DNA from 2 places in the Veillonella sp. 27098_8_77 genome. Region 2 is predicted to be linked to the other one. Evidence: riboswitches for the same ligand, from Rfam matches in the RefSeq annotation. Region 2 holds a riboswitch; the other holds the start of a gene.
The links. A riboswitch is a leader RNA that binds a small molecule or an ion and turns the genes downstream of it on or off. The one in region 2 is predicted to bind cobalamin.

Region 1: linked by a shared signal. The riboswitch ahead of O3617_RS03640 (methylmalonyl-CoA mutase family protein) and the one ahead of nikB (nickel ABC transporter permease) in region 2 are both predicted to bind cobalamin.

Annotation. Positions count from the first base shown of each region.
Region 1 is NZ_JAPVXW010000004.1:46,670-58,569, forward strand. Features, by position in the region: gene O3617_RS03630 (DUF3829 domain-containing protein) at 1-499, shown strand, start outside; gene rarD (EamA family transporter RarD) at 579-1,472, opposite strand; cobalamin riboswitch at 1,674-1,850, shown strand; gene O3617_RS03640 (methylmalonyl-CoA mutase family protein) at 2,145-4,307, shown strand; gene scpA (methylmalonyl-CoA mutase) at 4,312-6,504, shown strand; gene meaB (methylmalonyl Co-A mutase-associated GTPase MeaB) at 6,497-7,639, shown strand; gene O3617_RS03655 (DUF3829 domain-containing protein) at 7,824-8,714, shown strand; gene O3617_RS03660 (MotA/TolQ/ExbB proton channel family protein) at 8,866-9,471, shown strand; gene O3617_RS03665 (biopolymer transporter ExbD) at 9,468-9,872, shown strand; gene O3617_RS03670 (hypothetical protein) at 9,934-10,689, shown strand; gene O3617_RS03675 (CAAX protease) at 10,840-11,247, opposite strand; gene purB (adenylosuccinate lyase) at 11,551-11,900, shown strand, end outside.
Region 2 is NZ_JAPVXW010000007.1:45,236-57,135, forward strand. Features, by position in the region: gene O3617_RS05655 (hypothetical protein) at 1-36, opposite strand, end outside; gene O3617_RS05660 (Sau3AI family type II restriction endonuclease) at 111-1,496, opposite strand; gene O3617_RS05665 (DUF3829 domain-containing protein) at 1,760-2,692, shown strand; gene O3617_RS05670 (ABC transporter substrate-binding protein) at 2,758-3,234, opposite strand; gene O3617_RS05675 (ABC transporter ATP-binding protein) at 3,360-4,181, opposite strand; gene O3617_RS05680 (ABC transporter ATP-binding protein) at 4,174-4,971, opposite strand; gene O3617_RS05685 (ABC transporter substrate-binding protein) at 4,984-6,552, opposite strand; gene nikC (nickel transporter permease) at 6,639-7,460, opposite strand; gene nikB (nickel ABC transporter permease) at 7,460-8,398, opposite strand; cobalamin riboswitch at 8,557-8,744, opposite strand; gene potE (putrescine-ornithine antiporter) at 8,876-10,207, opposite strand; gene argH (argininosuccinate lyase) at 10,725-11,900, opposite strand, start outside.

The DNA.
Region 1 (11,900 bases), on a different contig from region 2:
AGCCGAAGAATTGGATGCATATTATAAATCTAAAGGATACACCACAGATAACCATGCTAAGGAACAGCAATTAGGTCCAAAATATGTACAGTTGTATGAGCAATTTGTGCCTATCTATGCGGACTTTGATAATCTGATGCATAAAATTAACCTCGATCGATTGCAACAACGATTACAACAATTGCGTGATGCAGGTAAGAAAAATGCAGCCGCTGCACAAGAGGTTCATTTGAGGCTTACCGCTGTTCTTGAAAAGCTAGATGGTGAAAACCAACCGGATGTGAACGCGATTAATCAAGAGTTACAAGCAATTGGTGATTTGTCTAATGGTATTACTAGCTCTAATTATGATACTGTTAAGAGCTCCGTAAACTCTACAATCGGCGCTATTCGAACTTATATGGCTTCAAAACAAGATAAGGATTATAATCGTATGGTTGAGGCTTACAACCATTATATTTCTAATATGAATACGACCGATATGAATGAGCTGGATTAATAAGCGTTGAGTTTCCAGTACGTTATATGAATACAAAAAGGCTGTATCAAATGAAAATGTCATTTGATACAGCCTTCTTTTAGCTTCTCTTACGAGCTGATGGTATTCGATTAGATAATGAGAATAATACGAGTGCGACCCAGATACAGCCGAATGCTATGAGTTGGGCTGTACCAAAGCTTTCACCAAAGTAGAAGATGGCTAAGAAGAAGCCCATGGTAGGAGACAGGTATTGTAAAAATCCGAGAATGTTTAGGGGCAATAGACGAGCACCATATGAAAAGAGAATGAGCGGGATTGATGTGGTGAGGCCGGCGCCGATGAGGAGGAGACCGGTCGGCGTTAGGTTATCGATAAAGGCCCACGAGGTGGTATCCACAGCTACTAAATACCATAATGCTACCGGTGTGACGAGCCATGCCTCGAAGGCGATGCTCGAAAATGGATGGATGGTGAGACGTTTTTTGACGGCCCCATAGAGGCTAAAGGATACGGCTAGAATGATGGATACAATTGGTAATGTACCCATTTGGAATGTCATAATGGACACACCTAAGACGGCGATAGCGATGCTGAGTTTCTGTGGCCATAGCAAGGTTTCTTTATAGATTAGGATGCCTAGTAATACATTGAGCAATGGGTTGATGTAATAGCCGAGGCTCGTGTCGAGTACGTGCTGATTTGTAACGGCCCAAATGTAGGTAAACCAGTTGACGCTGATCAGCACAGCGGCCAGTAATAGTAGTCCTAATTGCGTAAGATGGGTGTGCAAATGTTGTATGTCGATGCGCAGTTGTTCACGTCCCGTAGCGATGACGAGAAAGAACATCCAAAAACCGGACCATATGATGCGGTGCGATAATACGGAAAAGGATGATACTTGGTTTAAAAGCGCCCAATAGAGGGGCAGCAAGCCCCATATTAAACAGCACAGTAATGTGGTGCTGAGACCTTTTTTGTTTATTTCGTTCATAATACGACCTCCCACTCGTAGAATTATTATAACATGGTGATTATGTAGTGGAGTTGACTTATATATGGAATACTTGAAATCATATCTATGCGTTTTTGTTATTGCATGCATGAGTTAATTATAACTTAAAATTTAGCACTTATGATTTCCGGTTATGTTCATTGACTTTGTGAATAATTTTACACTATATTGGACATAGAACAACGAATATGGAGAATAGGTGTCGCAAGACTTAATAGAGAAATCGGTACAAGCCGATGCGGTCCCGCCACTGTGAGGATGAGCCTGCTTTCAAAAATGCCACTGGAGCAATCTGGGAAGGCGAAAGCAAGGTGTTGACCCCAAGCCAGGAGAACTGCCTATTTGATAATCACCGTTATGTACCTACGAGCGATAGGAAGGGGATTGAGGTATGCTAGATACAGTGCTTTGGCTACAGTGTTTTTAGTGTACCATTCAATATGTAACCTAACGTGTCACTCTCGGGTGGCACGTTTTTTATTTGCCACATTAGAGAGTCTGTTTTATATGGCATAGGCTTACTAGTTTAATCGGAGAAGCATCATATGTTGATGGGCACATATTTGCGCCTATGTAACTCATATACAAGCAACTCACTGGTACGGTGCGCTGTTCCCCTGTATGGTTTCAAGTTGAAAAGGAGGCACATATATGTCTGACAAAAAGACTTCAAAGGACGCTGAACGCGATTTACTGGCGCCTGTATCCTTTGATGAGTTTGAGAAACCTACGTATGAACGATGGCAGGCTGAGGTTGAAAAGGCGTTAAAAGGTGGCGATTTCAATAAAAAAATGTTCACCAAAACCTATGAAGGTATTACGTTACAACCTATTTACACACCTGCATTGCATCAGGAAAAGATTCCTAAGGGCGTTTATCCTGGCGCAGGCGAGTTCCTACGTGGTACAAAAGCAAGCGGCTATATTAAAGATTCTTGGGGTGTATCCCAATATGTGGACGAATCCTTACCTAAGGATGCCAATCATGCAAGTTTATACGAAATTGTGAAAGGCGCTACCATTCACAACATTCGCCTTGATGAAGCAACACGCCATGATCAAGACGTGCAAGTAGGCGCATCTGTTGGCGTAGGTGGCACATCCTTGTCCACAATGGACGATTGCAGCCAATTAATTGAACGATTTAATCTTAAGGAAAATCCTTTATACATTGAAACTGGCGCATCTGCAGCAATCTTGCTAGGTATGTTGTCGGCTACTGTGAAAGCTTCTAAAAAGCAAACATCCGATTTGAAAGGTCTCGTTGGTGCAGATCCTATCGGCGTGTGGGCTAAAGACGGTGCATTACATATGTCTTTAGATACTGCTTTTGATGAAATGGCACATACTGTTGTATGGTCTAAGGAACAAGCACCTGAGCTTAAAACGGTGCTCGTATCCGGCGATGTATACGCTAATGGCGGTGCTAACGATGTGCAAGAGGTTGCTTATGCATTGGCAACAGCTGTTTGCTACGTACGTCAATTAGCACAACGCAACATCGATATTCACACCATCGCTAAGAGCATGATGTTCACATTCTCCTTGGGTGCTAACTTCTTCATGGAAATTGCTAAATTGCGTGCATTGCGCGTACTTTGGGCATGCATCATGGAAGCTTTTGGCGCAGAAGAAGCTGACCGCGCTGTTCATGTACACGGCAGAACATCTGCTTTCACAAAAACTGTATACGACCCATATGTAAACTTGTTGCGTAACACCACACAAGCATTCTCTGGCGTTGTAGGCGGTCTCAATAGCCTTGAAGTATCTCCATTCGACCAACCAATTCGCAAATCCGATGAATTCTCTCGTCGCATTGCTCGTAACATCCAAGTTATGTTGCAAACTGAATTCGAATTGCGTCAACCAGTCGATCCTGTAGGCGGTTCCTGGTATGTAGAAACATTGGCTGCTGAATTATGCGAAAAGATTTGGAATGAATTCCAAACTATCGAATCTAAAGGCGGTATCATTGCTGCATTGAAGGAAGGGTATCCTCAAGCGCAAGTTAAGACGATTCTTAATGAACGCTTTAAGAACCTTGCATTCCGTAAGGATGTAGCCGTTGGTAACAACATGTACGCGAACATGACGGAAGAATTGCTTGATCCAAAACCTGAAAATCAAGAAACATTGCGTCAAAAACGGGTAGCTCATCTCGAAGAATACTTGGCAACGGCAGATCCAGACGCGGTTGTAAAAGCTCAATCTACACTCGAAGCAAGCACAACGGAACCAGGTGCATTGATTGGACTCATCGAACTTGGGGCATTGCAAAAAATGACAATGCGTCAAATCCGTAAGGCCTTGGATGCGGGCGATATTTCGTCTGAAACAATCGAACCTATCACAGCTCATCGTTGGACGGAACAATTTGAAGCCCTTCGTATGCGTACGGAAAATTATAAACAACGCACAAAGGATAATGTGAAGGTATTCTTGGCTAATATGGGCCCTATTCCTCAACATAAACCTCGTGCAGATTTCTCCACAGGCTTCTTTGAAGTAGCGGCATTCGAAGTTATTAAAAATGACGGTCATGAAACAACGGCTGATGCGGCCAAAGCAGCTCGTGAAAGTGGCGCTGATGTAGTAGTTATCTGTTCTACAGATGCTACATATCCTGAATTAGTACCACCACTCGCTAAGGAATTGAAAGAAACTATGCCTCACGTAACGGTTATTTTAGCAGGTGCACCTTCTAAGGAATTAGAACCTGTATACCGTGAAGCCGGTGTAGATGATTTCATCTCTGTTCGCGCAAACTGCTACGAAATTCTACATGCGTTACAAGATAAGAAAGGGATGTGAGCTCATGTTTAAAAATCCAGACTTCTCCTCTCTTGGCTTGGGATCTCAGACTGCCACATCTCGCGATGCATGGCTTGCTGAGCTTAAAAAAGAAACGGGAAAGAACTTTGAAGAATTATATAACACAACAATGGAGCAAATCCAATTAAAACCTCTCTATACAGAGATGGATTATGAAGGAATGACACACCTAGACTATATGGCTGGTATACCTCCATTCTTGCGTGGACCTTACTCTACCATGTACGTAACTCGTCCTTGGACAGTACGTCAATACGCAGGTTTCTCCACAGCCGAAGAATCCAATGCGTTCTATCGTCGTAACTTGGCAGCCGGTCAAAAAGGTTTGTCTATCGCCTTTGACCTTGCTACTCACCGTGGTTATGACTCCGACCATCCTCGCGTAGTGGGCGACGTTGGTAAAGCGGGCGTTGCGGTAGACTCCATCCTCGATATGGAAATTCTATTCTCCGGTATCCCTCTTGACCAAATGTCCGTATCCATGACAATGAACGGCGCTGTATTGCCTGTTATGGCGTTCTACATCCTAGCTGGTGAAGAACAAGGCGTTGATAAAAAGGTTATGGCTGGTACAATCCAAAATGATATCTTGAAAGAGTTCATGGTACGTAATACCTATATTTACCCACCAGCTACGTCCATGCGCATTATCGGTGATATCTTTGCGTATACATCCCAGTACATGCCTAAGTTCAACAGTATTTCCATTTCTGGCTACCATATGCAAGAAGCGGGTGCAACGGCGGATATCGAATTAGGTTACACATTGGCCGATGGTCTTGAATACATCCGTACCGGTGTAAATGCAGGCCTCCATGTTGACCAATTCGCTCCTCGTTTGTCTTTCTTCTGGGCAATCGGCAAAAACTACTTCATGGAAGTGGCAAAAATGCGTGCAGCACGTATGTTGTGGGCTAAGATTATTAAGAGCTTCGGTTCTGAAAATTCAAAATCCATGGCACTTCGTACACACAGCCAAACTTCTGGTTGGTCTTTAACAGAACAAGATCCATTCAACAACGTTGCCCGTACATGTATGGAAGCGATGGGTGCTGCGTTGGGTCATACGCAATCCCTACATACGAATGCGCTTGATGAAGCCATCGCGTTGCCTACAGACTTCTCTGCACGTATTGCGCGTAATACACAACTTTACATTCAAGATGAAACTAAGGTATGTAAGGTTATTGATCCATGGGGCGGTTCCTACTATGTAGAAGCATTGACTGATGAATTGATTCGTCGCGCTTGGGGTCATATTCAAGAAATCGAATCCCTTGGTGGTATGGCGAAAGCGATTGACACTGGTCTTCCTAAGATGCGTATTGAAGAAGCGGCAGCTCGTCGCCAAGCTCGTATCGACTCTGGCCGTGAAGCTATTATTGGTATCAATAAATATCGTCTAGATAAAGAAGATCCATTGGATATCCTCGACGTAGATAACACGGCTGTACGGGAAGCGCAAATTCGCCGCTTAGAACAATTGCGTGCTAACCGTGACGAAGACAAGGTTCAATCCTGCCTCGAAGCGATTACAAATGCCACAGAATCTGGGGAAGGCAACTTGCTTGCTCTTGCACTTGAAGCAGCTCGTGCTCGTGCATCCTTGGGCGAAATTTCCTTCGCTGTTGAAAAAGTTTGCGGCCGTCATAAAGCGGTTATTCGCTCTATTTCTGGTGTATACTCTAGCGAATTTGAAGATGACGATGTAATCAAAGAAGTACGTCGCATGGCGGATGATTTCGAAGAACTCGAAGGTCGTCGTCCACGTATCATGATTGCTAAAATGGGTCAAGACGGTCATGACCGCGGTGCCAAAGTTATCGCTACATCCTTCGCGGATATGGGCTTTGACGTGGATATCGGACCTTTGTTCCAAACTCCAGAAGAAACCGCACAAGACGCTGTGGATAATGACGTTCACATCGTCGGGTTCAGTTCTCTTGCAGCAGGTCACAAAACATTGTTACCTCAACTTGTAGAAGAACTCAAGAAACGTGGCCGCGGAGATATTTTGGTTGCCATCGGTGGCGTAATCCCTGCTCAGGACTATGAATTCCTACGCGAACATGGCGCAGTGGCTATCTTTGGACCTGGTACAGTCTTGCCTGTAGCGGCTAAGAAATTACTAGAAACATTGATTGACCACATTCAAGACGAAGAATTCAATGGTTGATACATACCGTCCCGATTGGGTGCCAGAAGATGCTAAAAAAGATGATACCTTCGCGTGTCACGTAATGAAAGGCGTCAAAGAAATGCATGACGGCCTCTTATCTAGTTCCGCTCATCTGGCTCCGTCGGTACGTCCCGTACAGCGGCGTAAGAAATTATCTGTCGCTGATTATGTACGCGGTATCGAGCAGGGTGACCGCGTTATACTTTCACGGGCTATCACATTAGTAGAAAGTAATAATAAGGAACACTTTAAATTAGCTCAACAAGTGTTACAAGCCATATTGCCTCGTACAGGCAAGGCGTTGCGCATCGGTATTACCGGTGTGCCTGGGGCTGGTAAAAGTACATTTATCGAAGCTTTCGGGAACATGCTCATTGAAGCAGGTTACAGGGTAGCCGTACTTGCCGTAGACCCTACTAGCCAAGTTACAAAGGGTAGTATTTTGGGCGATAAGACGCGGATGGAAACGTTGACGAAACATCCAGAGGCGTATATCCGTCCATCGCCGGCTGGTGGCACACTAGGCGGTGTGGCTCGTAAAAGTAGAGAAACCATGCTGCTTTGCGAGGCTGCCGGATACGATATTATTCTCGTCGAAACCGTTGGGGTAGGGCAAAGTGAAGTTACCGTTCGTTCCATGGTCGACTTCTTTATGCTCATCGTATTGACCGGTGCCGGCGATGAATTACAAGGCATCAAAAAAGGCGTTATGGAATTGGCCGATGCCATTGTGGTCAACAAGGCGGATGGGGATAACCTCAAACGGGCGCTCATTGCCCGTAGTGATTATGATCGGATGTTACATTATATCCGCCCTGCTACGGAAAAATGGAAAACCCAAGCCTACACATGTTCTGCCGTTACAAAGGATGGCCTCGACGAATTGTGGGATGTAATCCAAGAATTTTCTGAACAAGGCAAAGAAAATGGCGTATTCCTCAAACGTCGTCAAGAACAATCCCTTCGTTGGGTACGCGATATGATTGATGAACACTTGCATAACCTATTCTTTAATAATGTAGTCATTCAAGGTCGTATGGGCGAAGTCGAAGCGGCTGTCTTAGATGGAGAAATGAGTGAATCTCAAGCCGTCGAAGAACTTATTGGCGTCTTTGATAAGTCCTTAAAATAATCTCTATACATAAAGGCATAGTATCTATACTGCTATCGATTTGTAATCGATAGAAATTGATAGGTACTATGCCTTTTTTTGTTTCATGAAATGCATAAATATAGCTTTCATAAAAATCATATTTAGTATATAATTTAGTTATAGATGTATACTCTATAGGTTATTTTAAAAGGAGAGATTTATTTTGAATCCATTAGTAAAAAAACTGACAACAGCAGTATTGTGTGTAACTGCTCTTACATCCCCATTATTTATGAGTGGCTGTAGCTTCTCTAAGATTGCCAATGGGGTGCAACAAGGCGCTCAAAAGGCATCGCAACAGGATGTTAAAGTATTCAATAACTATATCGAAGCGATTGGCGATTTTAATAGTTGGTCCGTACGCTTTGGATATGCTATCAATCCGTCCGTTCAAAAACTAAAAGAGGGGCAACATTTAACAAGCTTCATGGCACCACACTTTGATACCTTACAACAAAAGTTGCAAGCTGCTAAAGACGCTGGCGTACCATATGATGATATGAAGGAACCTTTAGACAACGTATTGGCTGTATTAAAGGATATTGTACCAGTAGCCAGTGAATTGGATACGTACTACCAAACTAATTCATATCAAGCAGATAATTATGCTAAGGAACAACAATTAGGACCTAAATACGTTCAACTATATGATCAATTCTATGCAGCATATAATCAGTTAGACGCAGTAGTTCACAAACACAATACGGAAAACCAACAAGAACAGTTGAAAGAACTTAAAGATTCCGGTAAGAAAAATGCTGCCGCAGTTCAAGAAGTTCATTTACGCTTAACGGCTCTATTAGATGGCTTTGAAGAAGGCAAACAAATCGATGTAAATGCAGCTAACCAAGAGTTACAAGGCATTATGGATGTGGCTAGTAGCGTTACTAGTCCAGAATATAACACTGCTAAGTCTCAATTAAATACAACTATCGGTAGAATTCGTACATTCTTAGGTGACCAATCAGCTGATCATTACAATGATATGATTGAATCCTACAATCGCTTCATTGGTAGTATGAATCGCTTGGATATTAATAAACTTGATAAATAATATCTAGCCATGTACGTACAAGGGCTACATCAAATAGCATGTCTATTGATGTAGCCCTTTTTTATGGTATGCCTCATATGTTTTGATGTATAAAAACGTGTTATAATTATAAGATAAGAGCCTAAATGGGTGTAGGTTTTTGGAGGTTAGTATGAGTAGTATTACACATTTATTCGCAGCCGGTGGGTTCGTCATGTATCCACTCGTTATTTTTCTCGTCGTTACGCTGATGATAGGCATTGAGCGTTTTTTGCTATACCGCAAGTTTCGCAAGGACATACGCCAATTCACGGCTGTTCTAAATAATCATCCAGGTTGGATTATGTTGCCAACCGTATTGGAACGAGATACGCAAAATCTAGGTACTCTCTTTGCAAAGGCCTTGCGCAGTGCAAAAAATTATAATGGTTTAGAAAACCGCTTGCAAGACTTGGTAGGCTATACCGATGAACGTTTAAAACGCGGCCTTAGCTGGCTTAGCATGATTGTTACGATGGCGCCGTTGCTCGGCTTGCTCGGTACCGTTCTCGGCATGATTCGCGCCTTTGCCGTTGTAGGTGGCGACATTGGGGCCCCGACCATCATCACAGGTGGTGTATCCGAAGCCTTAGTGGCAACTGCAACAGGTCTTACGGTGGCTATTATTGCCCTCGCTTTTCATAGTTATTGTGCGGCGAAGGTGAATGATTTTATCGTAGCCTTAGAACATGAATGTGGCAGCATCCTCGATGCGTACAACGAGGAACATGACCTATGAGACGCCGTACATTAGGAGTGAAAAAAGAACCAACTATTATGATTATCCCTATGATTGATATCGTATTTTTCCTATTGGTATTCTTCATGGTCGGCACCTTATACATGAATACGGAGCAACAAATTCCGTTAAATTTACCATCCACATCGACTTCGACGGCTAAATCCATTGAACCGATCATCATTACTCTTACTACATCGCATAAACTCTATATCGATAACCGCGAAATTTCTGCAGATAATCTCTCCCAAGAGGTACAGGATATCGTGCGGACCACGCCACGTCAGGCTTTTGTTATTCGCGCGTCTAAGGATGTGTATTATAACGAGGTTATCGCCCTTCTCGATATGCTGAAAGTAAATGGCGCTAAGTATATTAGTGTCGCTACGGATCGGAAGTGATTCTATGTTTGAATCGCATTATTTTCGACCGTTTTTGATATCCCTGTGCATCAGTATCCTCATGATAACGGGCATGGGGCTTTCACTAAAGGGCATGGGTGGCACTGGTGCAGGCCAAGAGGCAGCTGAGATTAGCTTTGATTTGGCCGATGCTGGTGAAAGTGAACACGCCGAGGATCATCCGACGGTAACGCCGCCACCAGAGGAATCAAAACCGCCTACTGACGCACCTGCATCGGTAGCTCAGAAACAAGAAACAAAACCTCCTGTAAACACTGTGGAACCCCAGAAAAAGATAGACACAGAACAACCAACACCGATTACAAAACGTGAATGGGCTGTTCCAAAGGCTATAGAATCTGAGGCCACTGGCGGTGAGACTGGTGTAGTGACACATCAAAAACAGGAACAACAAAAGAAATTAGTAGGCAATGACGTATCGACGGATCCGAATGCTCAAGGCAATGGTCTCGATAATACAGACAAAGACCTATCGTTTTTTGCGGATGCACTCAATTTGTTGACGCCGGGTCAACGGGCGTGGCTCGAACAATCGGATATTAATCCTACGGAATATTTGCGCCAAGTGAAAGAACAAGGCCAAGCATCATCCGTGCAAGGCGAAGCCGTTGTGCGCGTTAACTTTGACGCCAATGGTAATGTCATCGTCGGCGTTAATACACCTCGTATCGTAGAGGATTCCGTTCCTCCTGACGTACGAGATGAAGCCATCCGTATCATCAAGAATAGCGGTAGCATTGTTAACAAACGTGGACAAGTCGTGTCCCTAGCCATCCCTGTCGTACTAGGACAATAAAGAGGCATACCTCACATACAAGACCGTATGTAAGATATGCCTCTTTTGTTATGCCTATGATTTGCTAGGTGAGTAATCTCTTGTTCGACTACGTGCTATTGTTTGCGTCTGTTGCTCAACTACGTGCTATTGTTTGTGTCCGTTGTTCAACTACTTACGTTTTAACGCCGTTTTCGTGCTGTTGAACACCGCATAGTAAATGATGACGCCACCGATGAACAATGTCACCTGCATTTGCGTAGTATATTGATCAACGCGCCACAACGCAAAAGCGTAGAAGAACATCGTAATGAGCATGATTAAGAATGATACGATGCGACGCACATTCGTGTGCACTACATCAGATGTGGTGATACGGTTTCTGTTGAAAGCCACGTATACAAGGGATACTAAGATGTCTATTATGTATACGCCTAAAATCCAGTTAATGGGCATATCGTTGAATACGAATAAGCCTAAAACGACAAAACTGATGAGAAAAAATAATTTCATCAACGTGCCCGCTGTTTGGGGTTCCTTTTGTTGTTGTACGCGATCTCTATGTTGTTTCTTTGCCATGATTACTCCTATATAGATTAGTATGTTGATACGATATATAATTTATTTATACATTACTATTATAATAATAAATCACAAATCAATCTATACAAAAAATAGAAATGGTGAATTGGAGATGCTATTTCGAAGTGCCTATGAGATATGGATATATCAATAAATTTTGTTTTATCTAAAAACCGAACATTAAGAAATACTAATATATATATTATTCGGAAAAATACATAAGATTTATTGAACCGAGCTTTCACATATGGTACAATTATTATATAAAAAATCTAGCTTTCACCATGCAAAGGAGACATCATGATACCACGTTATACACGAGAAGAAATGGGCCATATTTGGAGCGAACGCAACGAGTTCGACACAATGTTATTGGTTGAAACATTGGCATCTGAAGCGCAAGCTGAGCTTGGCGTGATTCCGAAGGAAGCGGCAAAAATCATTCGGGAAAAGGGCAATTTTGATGTTGAAAGAATTCACGAAATCGAACGTGAAACAAATCATGACATCATTTCCTTTGTGACTGCTGTGGGCGAATATGTAGGCCCTGAAGCGGCTAAATACATTCATCTTGGCTTGACATCCACAGACGTTAAGGATACAGCACTTGGCTATATGATGAAACAATCTTGCGATATTTTGATCGAAGA
Region 2 (11,900 bases):
TTTTTCTTTGAATTTTTCATAGAGAAAATCAACCAAAACTTATTTACCGCCTGCTCTCCCAACAAATCATCTTCAAAATTATATTTAGTTCTCTCACTATAATCCATAAATTATAACTCTCTCACTATTTCTGCAATATACTCTCTATTTAACCAATATGTCTGTTTTGTAATCATTTGTCCATCTGGTAATTGAACTTTATCAGCAGCATTGGCAGCTTTTGGTCTAATATGGCAAACACCATTAAACTTAGCTCCTGGCAAATTATTTTTCACACCTCTTGGCGTTTGTGTTAATTCAACACCAACTGCTAATATGTCATGCACCGTTTGCCATAAATCTTTTAATTCAGTCTCAATAATTTGCTCCGGCATATTCCACAACTTAATGCCTTTCAAATAAGGTACTCTGTTAGGGTTCTCTCGTTCAGTCTCAGTAAATTGAAATACAACAAATAAGAATTTTGTATTTTCAAATGTTTCATATACTTGGGATTCTTCCCAAGATGCATTGAGCCATCTATCAAAGTCAATTTGTTCAAATGACATATGTTCACGCGGAACACCATTTGGTTCTAAACGGATAGTCTTAAATTTGATATTTGCCTTAGCAAATTCCTCAGTATCATCAAGACTAGTGCCTTTTATACCAAGTAGATCACTGACCAGATTTGCATACATCGCTTTATTCTTGTTTTCTGCAAAGTTAATGTGATGCTTTAATTCATATAATGTACGCCCAATATAAGGTGCAAATCTTTCATGTAATAATTCATCAACTGATTTAGACTTTAATTCTTCTGGTTTGAAAACTGAGATTACGTCTTCATTCATAAGAATTCGTCTTACATAAGCAGTCATATATGAGTTCTTTAACGAATAGGCTCTCTGTTTTGCAGGGATATCAGAAAAGGGTTGCTTTCGCATGCTCTTTGCATTAGCACCTTTTGTACAAGCAGCAAGATACATGGTATCCCCCTCAGAAATTTCATGAGCCTTACCCGCTTTGATTTTATCTATAATAATTTGCCAATCTTGCTTAACAATAGCTAAATCCGATTCAGAAAATTGATGGATAACGGATTTAAGAATAGGAAATTCACCTTTATTCACACCATCAATCCATTTATAAAACATAAGCAAGATTTTTTTATTCTTATGCCACAACGATGATTCTTCAAAAGTACGCTTATACTCTTCCATATAATCAATAATATTGAGAACCAATCTTTCCTTTGCTGAGAAGGATGTCTGCTTTGCATTTGTTTTGATGCCAGTAACCTTTAATTCAAGATCTAGGTTAGCAAAATCAGCTTCTGCACGACTATTGGGAGCCATATGAAATAAGCCTTCTTCAATGATTTGACCTATGCCTCCCTTATTTTTCTTCGTCTCAAGTCGATTAGTTACATCATACTCCTTTACAAGCTTACCTTCTGCAGACTTTGCTACATCTAAAACTTCTTCAATAGAATCATAGCGACGTTCAAAATCCATTCCAATCACCTCCCATTTGTTAATTTAATTATACCAACTTATAAATATGAAATAAACATACACTGCATTGCATATCAATAAATATATTACTTACTCAAATAGCTATTAATGCTTTATAATATTTAATATTTATTTAATAATTATCAGTTATATGTATCTTTTTTGCCCCTTTAATCTATGCTATAATAATACTGATATCAACTGTATAGAATATAAAGTATAGATATTTTTTCACAAACGCGTTTTACAAGGAGTATTGGCAATTGAAAAAGGGTTATATTAAATTAATCTTAGCCGTAATTCTAGGGATTGCTGTTATTGGTGGAGGCATTTATTGCGCTTATCACTTCCTATCCAATAAAGCAACTACAATATTATATCGCTCTACAATTGAGGATAAGATCAATGCCTTACGACCTTATATTGAGGCAGCTGATACATTTAATTTGAATAGTGTTGCCTATACCTATCAAATACAACCAACCCTTGAAGAATTGCGCAATCATACACATAATACGTCTGTAACATTACCTGACTATAAGAAATTAAAAACTCAGCTTGAAGCAGCTAAAGAAGAAAGTTCCACACCATATGAGGATGTAAATAAGGCGACGGATGAATTACTTACCATCTTATCGCAATTAATTCCTGTAGCTGACCAACTTCAAAACTACTACACAGATAGAACTTTTGAAAAAGATAATTTTGTAGGTAGTGATAACTTAGCTAGCCAATATGTACCATTAGCGGATCAATTCAATGCGGCCTATAATGCATACGATTTAGCACTTGAAAATCGTAATAACGAATTATATACAGAACGCATGAAAGAATTCGCTGATGAAAACAGAGTCAATGCAGTTAATTTCATTGAATTAAATATACTATTATCTCAAACCATAGATATTATCGATCCTGATGGTAATACAGATACACAAAAGGTCGAAACCAATCTACAAGAAATTACAAAACGCTTGAATGACTTGCAACCTGGTACAAAACCAGAAACGCAAGCTGCGGTTAAACAATATCAAGATGCTGTAAAAGAATTTATTGCAGAAGCAAGAAATTACATCATTATCAACTCCTCCTATGGCGAAGCATATACGCAATTATATGTAAAATATAATCGCATGATTGGCCGTGCTAACGAGGTGGATATGAATGACCTCGATGCAGTAGACAGCAAAAAATAATAATTGAACAACACAAAGGACCAGCCTTATAGCTGGTCCTTTTATTGTGTCTAAATCAATACTACTTATTCTTTTTTCAAATCTTTCGTGATTACATAGTATTCACTAGGTGATGTGTGAATACCCTTTAGATAGCTTTTACCAATCATATTAATCTTAGGATAGCCAAGGAATATGGTAGCATTTTCATCGAGCAAAATTTGTTGGGCATTGATGATAGCATTGCGTGCGATTGTAGCATCTAGCGTAAAACCTGCCAGTGCTATAAGTTCATCAATCATCGTATAATCGACAATTTTAATCTGTACGTCAATACCAATTTTCTTATAATCCGCCTGCATTGCCTCTGCATATAGCGTCAATTCAGGTCTTGATGTATAAGTATATAAAACTAGCGAGAGATTTTGACCATTTTTATCTACAAGGCCATCCCCATTGGTATCTGTCCAACTAGACTTAGCTAATAAAGTTTTAGCCTTATTAGGATCATATGGATTGGTATCCTTTAATTGTTTAAATCCATAATCAAGGCTAGGCGGCAATGGCGCCTACTCGTAAAATATCTTTATCATATCCTATTTATCGAAAGTTCTCAATCATCTAATATATATTTAGCAAATAGAAAAGATAAAAGCCTTCGCATACGCGAAGGCTTTCACCAATAAGATTATATATTTGTATCATTAGTAACGGTATCCATCGATAATGGATTATGTGGTTTACCAATTTCAAAAATAGAACTCAATAACACCTTTGTATATGGATGTTTTGCATCTGCTAGATGGAACGCATCTAGTTCTTCAACGATAGCCCCTTTATACATGACTACAACCTTATGGCACATAGTACGAATGAAAGCAATATCATGAGCGATAAACAAATATGTTAAATTCCGTTTCTTTTGCAATCTAGCGAGTAGATAGGCAATAGAATCTTGCACAGATACATCAAGGGCACTCGTTGCCTCATCGAATACGAGGATTTCAGGTTCCAAAACGATAGCTCGTGCGATAGCTACACGTTGACGTTGACCACCAGACATCTCATGAGGGAATCGATGCATGAACTCGCGCGGTAAATCTACCATTTCAAGATAATCACCAGCGATTTGTTCTTCTTTTCCCTTTTCAAGAAGCCCAAAATTATATAGTGGTTCAAGGATAATATCCTTAACCTTCATGCGTGGGTTAAATGCAGCAGATGGATCTTGGAATACCATTTGAATTTTTTTACGGTATTCCTTTGTTTGTTCTGCATTCATATGTTGAATTTCAACACCATCGACATAGATTTCACCTTCTGTAATAGGCAACATTTTCATAATCATACGAACCAATGTTGTTTTACCAGAGCCGGATTCACCTACAATACCAAGAGATTCCCCTTTTTCAAGGGTGATATTGATATTTTTACATGCCTCAAGTTCGCCACCAGTAGGAAGTGGGAATCGTTTATATACATTTTTAATTTCTACTGCGTAGTTAGTCAATGTAACGACCTCCTTCCAATGTTGGTACCGCATCTTTTAGTTGTTTTGTGTATTCATTAGATGGGTTTTCTAAGATTTCTTGTGGCGTACCTGCATCTACAACACGGCCCTTTTTCATAACGATGATGTAATCGGACATATACGCCGCCACACCAAGGTTATGGGTTACCATAACGATAGCGGAATTATGCACTTTAGATAATTCCATCATTTGCATAACAACTTGAGATTGTGTTGTCACGTCTAGAGCAGATGTTGGTTCATCACCGATGAGTAATGCTGGGTCTAATGCTAATGCCATGGCAATACCAACACGTTGGCGTTGACCGCCAGACAGCTCATGTGGATAGCGGCGAAGGATATCTGCGCAATTAGGTAACGCAACAGACTCTAATAATTCAATAGCACGACGATCACATTCGTCATTGGAGATTTCAATGTGAGCTTTGAATAGTTCTCTAAATTGTTTACCAATGCGTACAATCGGATCGAGTGCACTACCGCTATCTTGGAAAATCATGGCCATGTCTTTGCCACGTATGGATCTCCATTCTGACTTAGATAGGGTGCGAAGGTCTTGACCATTAAAGATCATTGTACCATCTGTGACCTCACCACCTGCAGGCAACAAACCCATAAGGGCCCGGATCACGGTAGTTTTACCGGATCCAGATTCCCCTACAATGGTCAATACCTTACCGCGTTCCAAGGTAAAGTTTACATCCATAACAGCAGGCACACCTTGGTACGCGATGTTAAGGTTCTCTACAGTTAGTATGTTTTCTGCCATTATAGCTCCTTATTATTTTGTAATTTTATTAGTAATCCAGTAGTAGTCACTTGGGTACATGACAGCACCTTTCAAGTAAGAACCAGTAACGATATTAGTTTTAGGGTAACCTAAGAACAATGCAGCGCCATCATTCATCAATAATTGTTGAATTTGAATTGCATAGTCACGACGTTTTGCAGGATCAAATTCAGTTTCAGCAGCATCTAACAATTGGTCAACTTGAGGATTAGAGTAACCAGAACCATTTTGTGGGTTGGAACCATCGATATTAGTATGCCAATAGTTAGACAAGAACCAGATTGGGTCACCTGTATTAGCAGTTACGATATTGGAGATAAGCATATCATAGTCGCCATCTTGACCCATTTTATCAATCAAGTTATAGTCAACTGTTTTGATTTTCATGTCGATACCCACTTTTTTAAGGTCTGCTTGAACAGCTTCGGCATAAAGTGGTAATTCTGCACGAGAGTTATATACAACGAAGTTGAATGTTAACGGTTTACCATCTTTATCAAGGATGCCGTCCCCATCAGTATCTTTCCAGCCATCTTCTGCTAACAATTGTTTAGCACGATCCACATTATATGCATTAGGATCTTTCAAATCTTTGAAGCCATAGTCCATGGATGGTGGAATTGGAGCGGAACCAGGAATGAATGTGCCTTTTAGCAATACATCGGCATAGTTTTTACGATCTGTTGCGGAAATAACAGCTGCACGAACTTTGTCATCACCAAGAACACCTTTTTGGTTAATACGAGCCAATACTACGCGAAGGGATGCAATTTCATCAACCTTGAACTTATCGTTATTTTGGAATAAGCCGATTTCACCAGCACCGATGTTAACAGCCATATCTACGTCGCCAGATTGTAAGCTCATAGCACGCGTATTAGGATCGTCGATGGAAGGAATTTCTACAGTTTTGAATGGTACTGCACCATCCCAATAGTTTTCGTTAGCAGCCATTTCAGCGCGTTCTTTAGTGAAAGATTTAACTACGTATGGGCCTGTACCGATAGGGCCTTCTTTCGCAAAGTTGCGTCCGTCTTTTTCAGATTGTACATCGACGATAAGGAACAATGGATCCGCTAAAAGCCCAGGCATATTAGGATATTCTTTCTTCGTATGAATTACCAATTGTTGGCCATTTGCTTCGATGGAATCATATTCGAAGAATGTTTTTGCACGATTGGATTTTTCAAAAGCCCGTTCGATAGATGCTTTTACAGCTGCAGCATCAACTTTTTTACCATTGGAGAACTTTACCTTATCGTTGATTGTGAAAGTCCATGTTTTATGGTCTGGGGATACTTCCCATTTGGATGCAATCCATGGTTGAGGTTTCATTTGTTCATCAAATTTAGCCAATGTTTCGCCTACACCATAGCGCATTACAACCCAAGCGAAGAAGTTTTCAGTAGGTTCTAAAGTAGAAGCGAAGTTAGTTACGCCTACTTTCAATACGTCTTTATTTGCAGAGCCGTTGTTATCGGAGCCACAGCCAGCGATGAAGGAACCCATCATTACAATGCTAAGACCTGCTAAAAGAGCCTTTTTCCAAGATTTTTTCATTTAAAATCTCCTTATTAACACAATATACAAAGCTTATATATCATTATTATGCCGCAAAGGCCTAATAAAGATTCCAAATACTAAGATTAACCTTGGTTCTTAGGATCCACTACATCGCGTAGAGAATCAGACCAAAGATTGAATATGGATACTACGATTAAAATCGACAAACCAGGGAACGCCATGAGCCATGGGCTCGTTTGCAAGTATTGACGACCTTCATTAAGCATAAGACCCCATTCAGGTGTTGGTGGTTGCGCACCAAAACCAAGGAATGATAAACCGGCAACTTCAATCATAATAGCCCCAATATCAAGAGCCCCTGTGGTTACAACGAGTGGCAAAATATTAGGAATAATATGACGACGTAAAATCGTCCATGTAGAGGCCCCCATCATAACAGCAGCCGTTACATATTCTTCACCGCGTACTTTCAACGTCATAGAACGAACAAGTCGCGCATATTTAGCCCACCCTACAACCGATAATGCTAAGATGGTATTTACAATACTACCACCTAAGATACCGGCGATGGCAATGGCGAGCACTACCCCTGGGAAAGATAACATGATATCCGCCAAGCGCATAAGAACCATTTCAACCTTGCCACCAAAGTAACCTGCTACGGCACCGATGACTGTACCAATGCTCACCATAATCACTACGATGGATACACCCATGAACAAAGATAATTGAGTACCATAAATGATACGAGACAATACGTCACGGCCCAATTTGTCGGTACCAAACCAATGTTGAGTACTAGGTGCTTGTAATGCCTTGGACATATCCGATGTGAAAGCATCGCCCGGAGCAAGCCATGGTGCAAAGATAGCAATGAATACGATAACGAGCATCAATGCAGTGTAGAAAGAGAACAATTTATGTTTCTGAATAAATTCTTTCATTATGCTCTCTCCCTTTTCAATCTAGGGTCCAATAGAACATAGGATGCATCAACTAAAGCATTGATACACATGTATGCAATAGCAACCCATAACACAAAACCTTCAATCAATGGATAGTCACGCATAGTGATGGCGTAAATGGCCATATTCCCGAGGCCAGGCCAGGAGAATACCATTTCAACTACCGCTACACCACCTAATAACCAACCAATAAGAACACCTAAAATAGTGATCAATGGCAATACGGCATTAGGCAAAATGTGACCGAATAAAATCTTCATTTCGCTCACGCCACGGGCACGGGCACCGATAACGTAATCCTTTTGCATCTCTTCAAGGATAACGAGTCGAACTTGACGCATGTATTTAGATCCAACGACAACGGCCAATGTAACGGCTGGCAAAATAACGCCTGTCGCTGTTACACGAGATGAAGCGATTGGAACCAAGCCGAGCTTTAAGCCAAAAATGTAAATTAATACAAGGCCTAACCAGAATGACGGCATAGATACGCCTATAAAAGAAAGGCTTCTCAGTACATAGTCTATCCATTTATTCCGATTATACGCACTCAGTATACCTGCCGGTAATGCATAGATAATCGTAAATACCAATGCGGTTCCTGACAATGCAAGCGTACCAGGTAATGCTTCTAACATGCGATCTACTACAGGTTTTTTAGCAGAGTAACTCATTCCTAAGTCACCTTGTGCTGCATTGACTACCCAGTTTGCATACTGTACGATAAACGGCTTATCCAAGCCTAATTGTGCTCGAGTTTCATCAATCATTTCTTGAGACACGATAGTATCCGCCGTTTCCAGTAGCATCGTAACTGGGTCCCCTGGAGCTAAATAGGTGAGACAAAATGTCAAAAATGTGATGCCAAACAAGGTAACAATAAATTGTCCTAATTGCTTGGCAAAGCGTTTGCCCATAGGCACCTCCTATACCCTTTTTAAATAAAAACACCTAATAGTGAATAAACATAGAAAGAAAACATGTAATATGATGCTGTGTAATAAGATCTATGAAATAACCATAAAAAAAGATTAGCCTGCCTGACTAACCTAAATTAAAACACCGTGTTCTAGCACAATGTTCCTCAAGATTGAGCAGGCTTTCTGACTTTTGATTCATCACAATATTTCAGCCTTCCCAGTTTCCCAGTGACCCTAATACGAAATATTGCTCCTCATAACAGCTATTTTCATAGTATAGGATTTACACCCATTTTCCTCTTTTACGCTCGGTAAAACCGACACTCAGTTTATTCACTTTTATCAATTATAAATATACTATATTTATAATTTTCTAACAATACATATACCCCCTAGTGTATTGTTTTGCCATACATATAACCAAAAGAGGCCATTACCGAAGTAACAGCCTCTATAAGACGAGAGAATATTCAATTAATCAATACTTTGTTGAAACCGTTGTGCCCGATACGCTAACCAACCTTTGCGTATCATGTAAATGCAAATCCCAATAGTCACTGCAACAGCACTGCCGAGCATAGCATCGACGCCACATGCATACACTGCGTATGCACAGTATAGAACACCTGCGGCAGCGACAAAATAGAATCGCTCAATGCGACGTTTTTCTAAGCCAGACATGTGCATCATAGTCGGTACTGCAATAATGCAGAGGATATAAGGCACTACATTAGTTACAACCGCAAGGTTTACCAATGTTTCAAATTGATCACGAAGGGAATCATTAGCTGTGAACAATGTAAGAATTGTTTCAATAGCTAATAAGATAAATACACCACGCACAGGTGCATCTTTGCTATTTACACGAGCAAACACCTTAGGAAAATAACCTGCTTCTGCTGCATTCTTGAATACTCGAGACAATGTAAATTGCCAGCAAAGTAATGCACCACAGCAAGAGATGATCATGAGCGCCATGATGACATTTGCAATTGTGTCATTGAACATGTATGCAAATGTGAGACCAAATGGTGCATTGGAATTTAATAATTCTGTGTTAGGCACGATACCGGCCATAACATTAGTGGACAAGATGTAAATCACCGCCACTGCTAATGTACCTGCAAATGTTGCAATTGGCACGTTTTTCTTTGGATTTTCTACAGCATCTGCATTTGCTGCTGCAGATTCAAATCCTAGGAAGCCCCACAATGTTAAAGCAATGGATTGTTTAATTGCTTCAAAGAACGGCAAGTCGTTTGGATTCCATGCCGCCAAATACGTATCTGGGCTAAACCAGAACCAGCCAATCGTACCAATCAATAACACTGGTACAATACAGCCCCAAATAGTAATATTGCTGAGCTGACCGGTAAAGCGATTTCCTCTAAAGTTCAAAATCGCTGCAAACCATAACAAGACGATTGTTACTTGACTTGTTTGCGTTGCATTTAGATCAACACCAAAGAATTCTGAGCCATAGCCAACTGCGGAAACTGCAATCGCTATATTAGCAATGATGAGAGATATGCTGTAAGCATAGCTCGCCATAAAATGTCCAGTCTTACCGAAGCGATGTTCTGCATAACCGCCCATGCCTCCTTTAATTTGGGAGAACATACCCGCTTGAGCAAAAATATACGCTAGTAAAAGCGCACCCACAGCTGTCACGAGCCAAGATAACACTGAAATAGTACCAACTTGAGCCAAATTGGTTGGTAACATAATGATCCCAGCTCCTAGCATATTGGCTGCTACCATTGTGGTTAGCTGGAATACAGACATTTTTTTAGCGGTGGTTTTCATGTATCAATCCCCTTTCGTAAGGTGAATTTTTTCTCGTCCATAATTCACGTAATATATTAAAACCGCTAAGTACGTTCAGTTCCTGCTGTAATGGGCGGGAATGTGAAAGTACCGTTTTTATTTGTTTTTCGAATTAATAATAACACCATAGGTGGTAAATGAAAAGTACTTTATTAGTGGACACCGCATATTACACGAATTGAATAAAAATATAGTAATTATATATTATTTTTGATTAGAAACGGTATAAAGAATGTAAGAGTATCATTTTCTTTCAGTTTAATCAATCAAATATATGAAAAATCACTATCTATTCAAGTTATAGTATCTTGCTACAAGACCATTGTTTATTACACGTCCACTTCAAAAAGACACAAAATAAATAAGATTGTGCTAATTTCACCATACACCAATTAAGATTTAAAACTAGGTGGTCCATATACAAAAATTGGCCTCACCCACAGGTGAAGCCAATTTTATAATCTAAGAAATCATTTAAGATCCTAACAGATACGCATTACTCTTGTACAGAGTTTACGATAGATTTCCAGCTATCGATTTGTGCTTCTTCGTTAGCAATAATTTGCTTACCATTATTACGTTGTCTTTCCACACATTCTGGAGCCGTACCAGAATAGTTGTTACGACCTGCTACACAAGCTTCAATGGAAATAGCATCTAGAATGTCCGCATCAAAATGTGGAGAGATTGCTTTGAAATCCTCAACGGATAAATCAAGTAATACACAACCTTTTTCGATACAATGATGCACAGCATTGCCTACAATTTCATGAGCCTCACGGAACGGCACACCTTTTTTCGCAAGGTAGTCTGCCATATCGGTAGCATTCGAGAAATCGTCATCGAGGACAGCTTTCATATGAGTCCCATTGACCTTCATACCGCGAATCATCGCCGCATTAATGGACAATGCAAAGTGTACCGTGTCGATAGCATCAAAGATGCCCTCTTTATCCTCTTGCATATCCTTATTATAAGTAAGTGGCAAGCCTTTCAATGTGGTCAAAAGCCCTAACAAATGGCCATAAGTACGGCCTGTTTTACCACGAACGAGTTCACATACATCAGGATTTTTCTTTTGTGGCATGATGCTAGAGCCTGTGCAATGCGCATCATCAAGTTCAATAAAATTGAATTCATTAGAGGACCACAAAATGAGTTCTTCGCTAAGACGACTCAAATGCATCATCACAAGAGATGCAAAGGATAAGAATTCAACCACATAGTCACGGTCAGATACGGCATCCATACTATTTTCGTAAATACGGGAGAAACCCAATAATTCTTGCGTATATGTTTGATCAATACCGTACGTAGAACCTGCTAAAGCCCCTGCACCAAGTGGCATAATGTCTGCGTGTTTGAAGACCATCAACAAACGGTCAAAGTCGCGTTCTAGCATAGAGAAGTATGCCATCATATGATGACCGAACAATACAGGTTGTGCCCGTTGTAAATGCGTATAGCCAGGCATGATAACATCGCTGTATTTTTCAGCCGTTTCAATGAGTGCCTTTTGCATATCGACAATGAGCTCGCCCATTTCTACTACGGCTTTACGCACGTACATGTGTAAATCAACTGCGCATTGGTCATTACGGCTACGGCCTGTATGTAAGCGACCACCTGCTTCACCAATATCATCTGTTAGGCGTTTTTCAATATTCATATG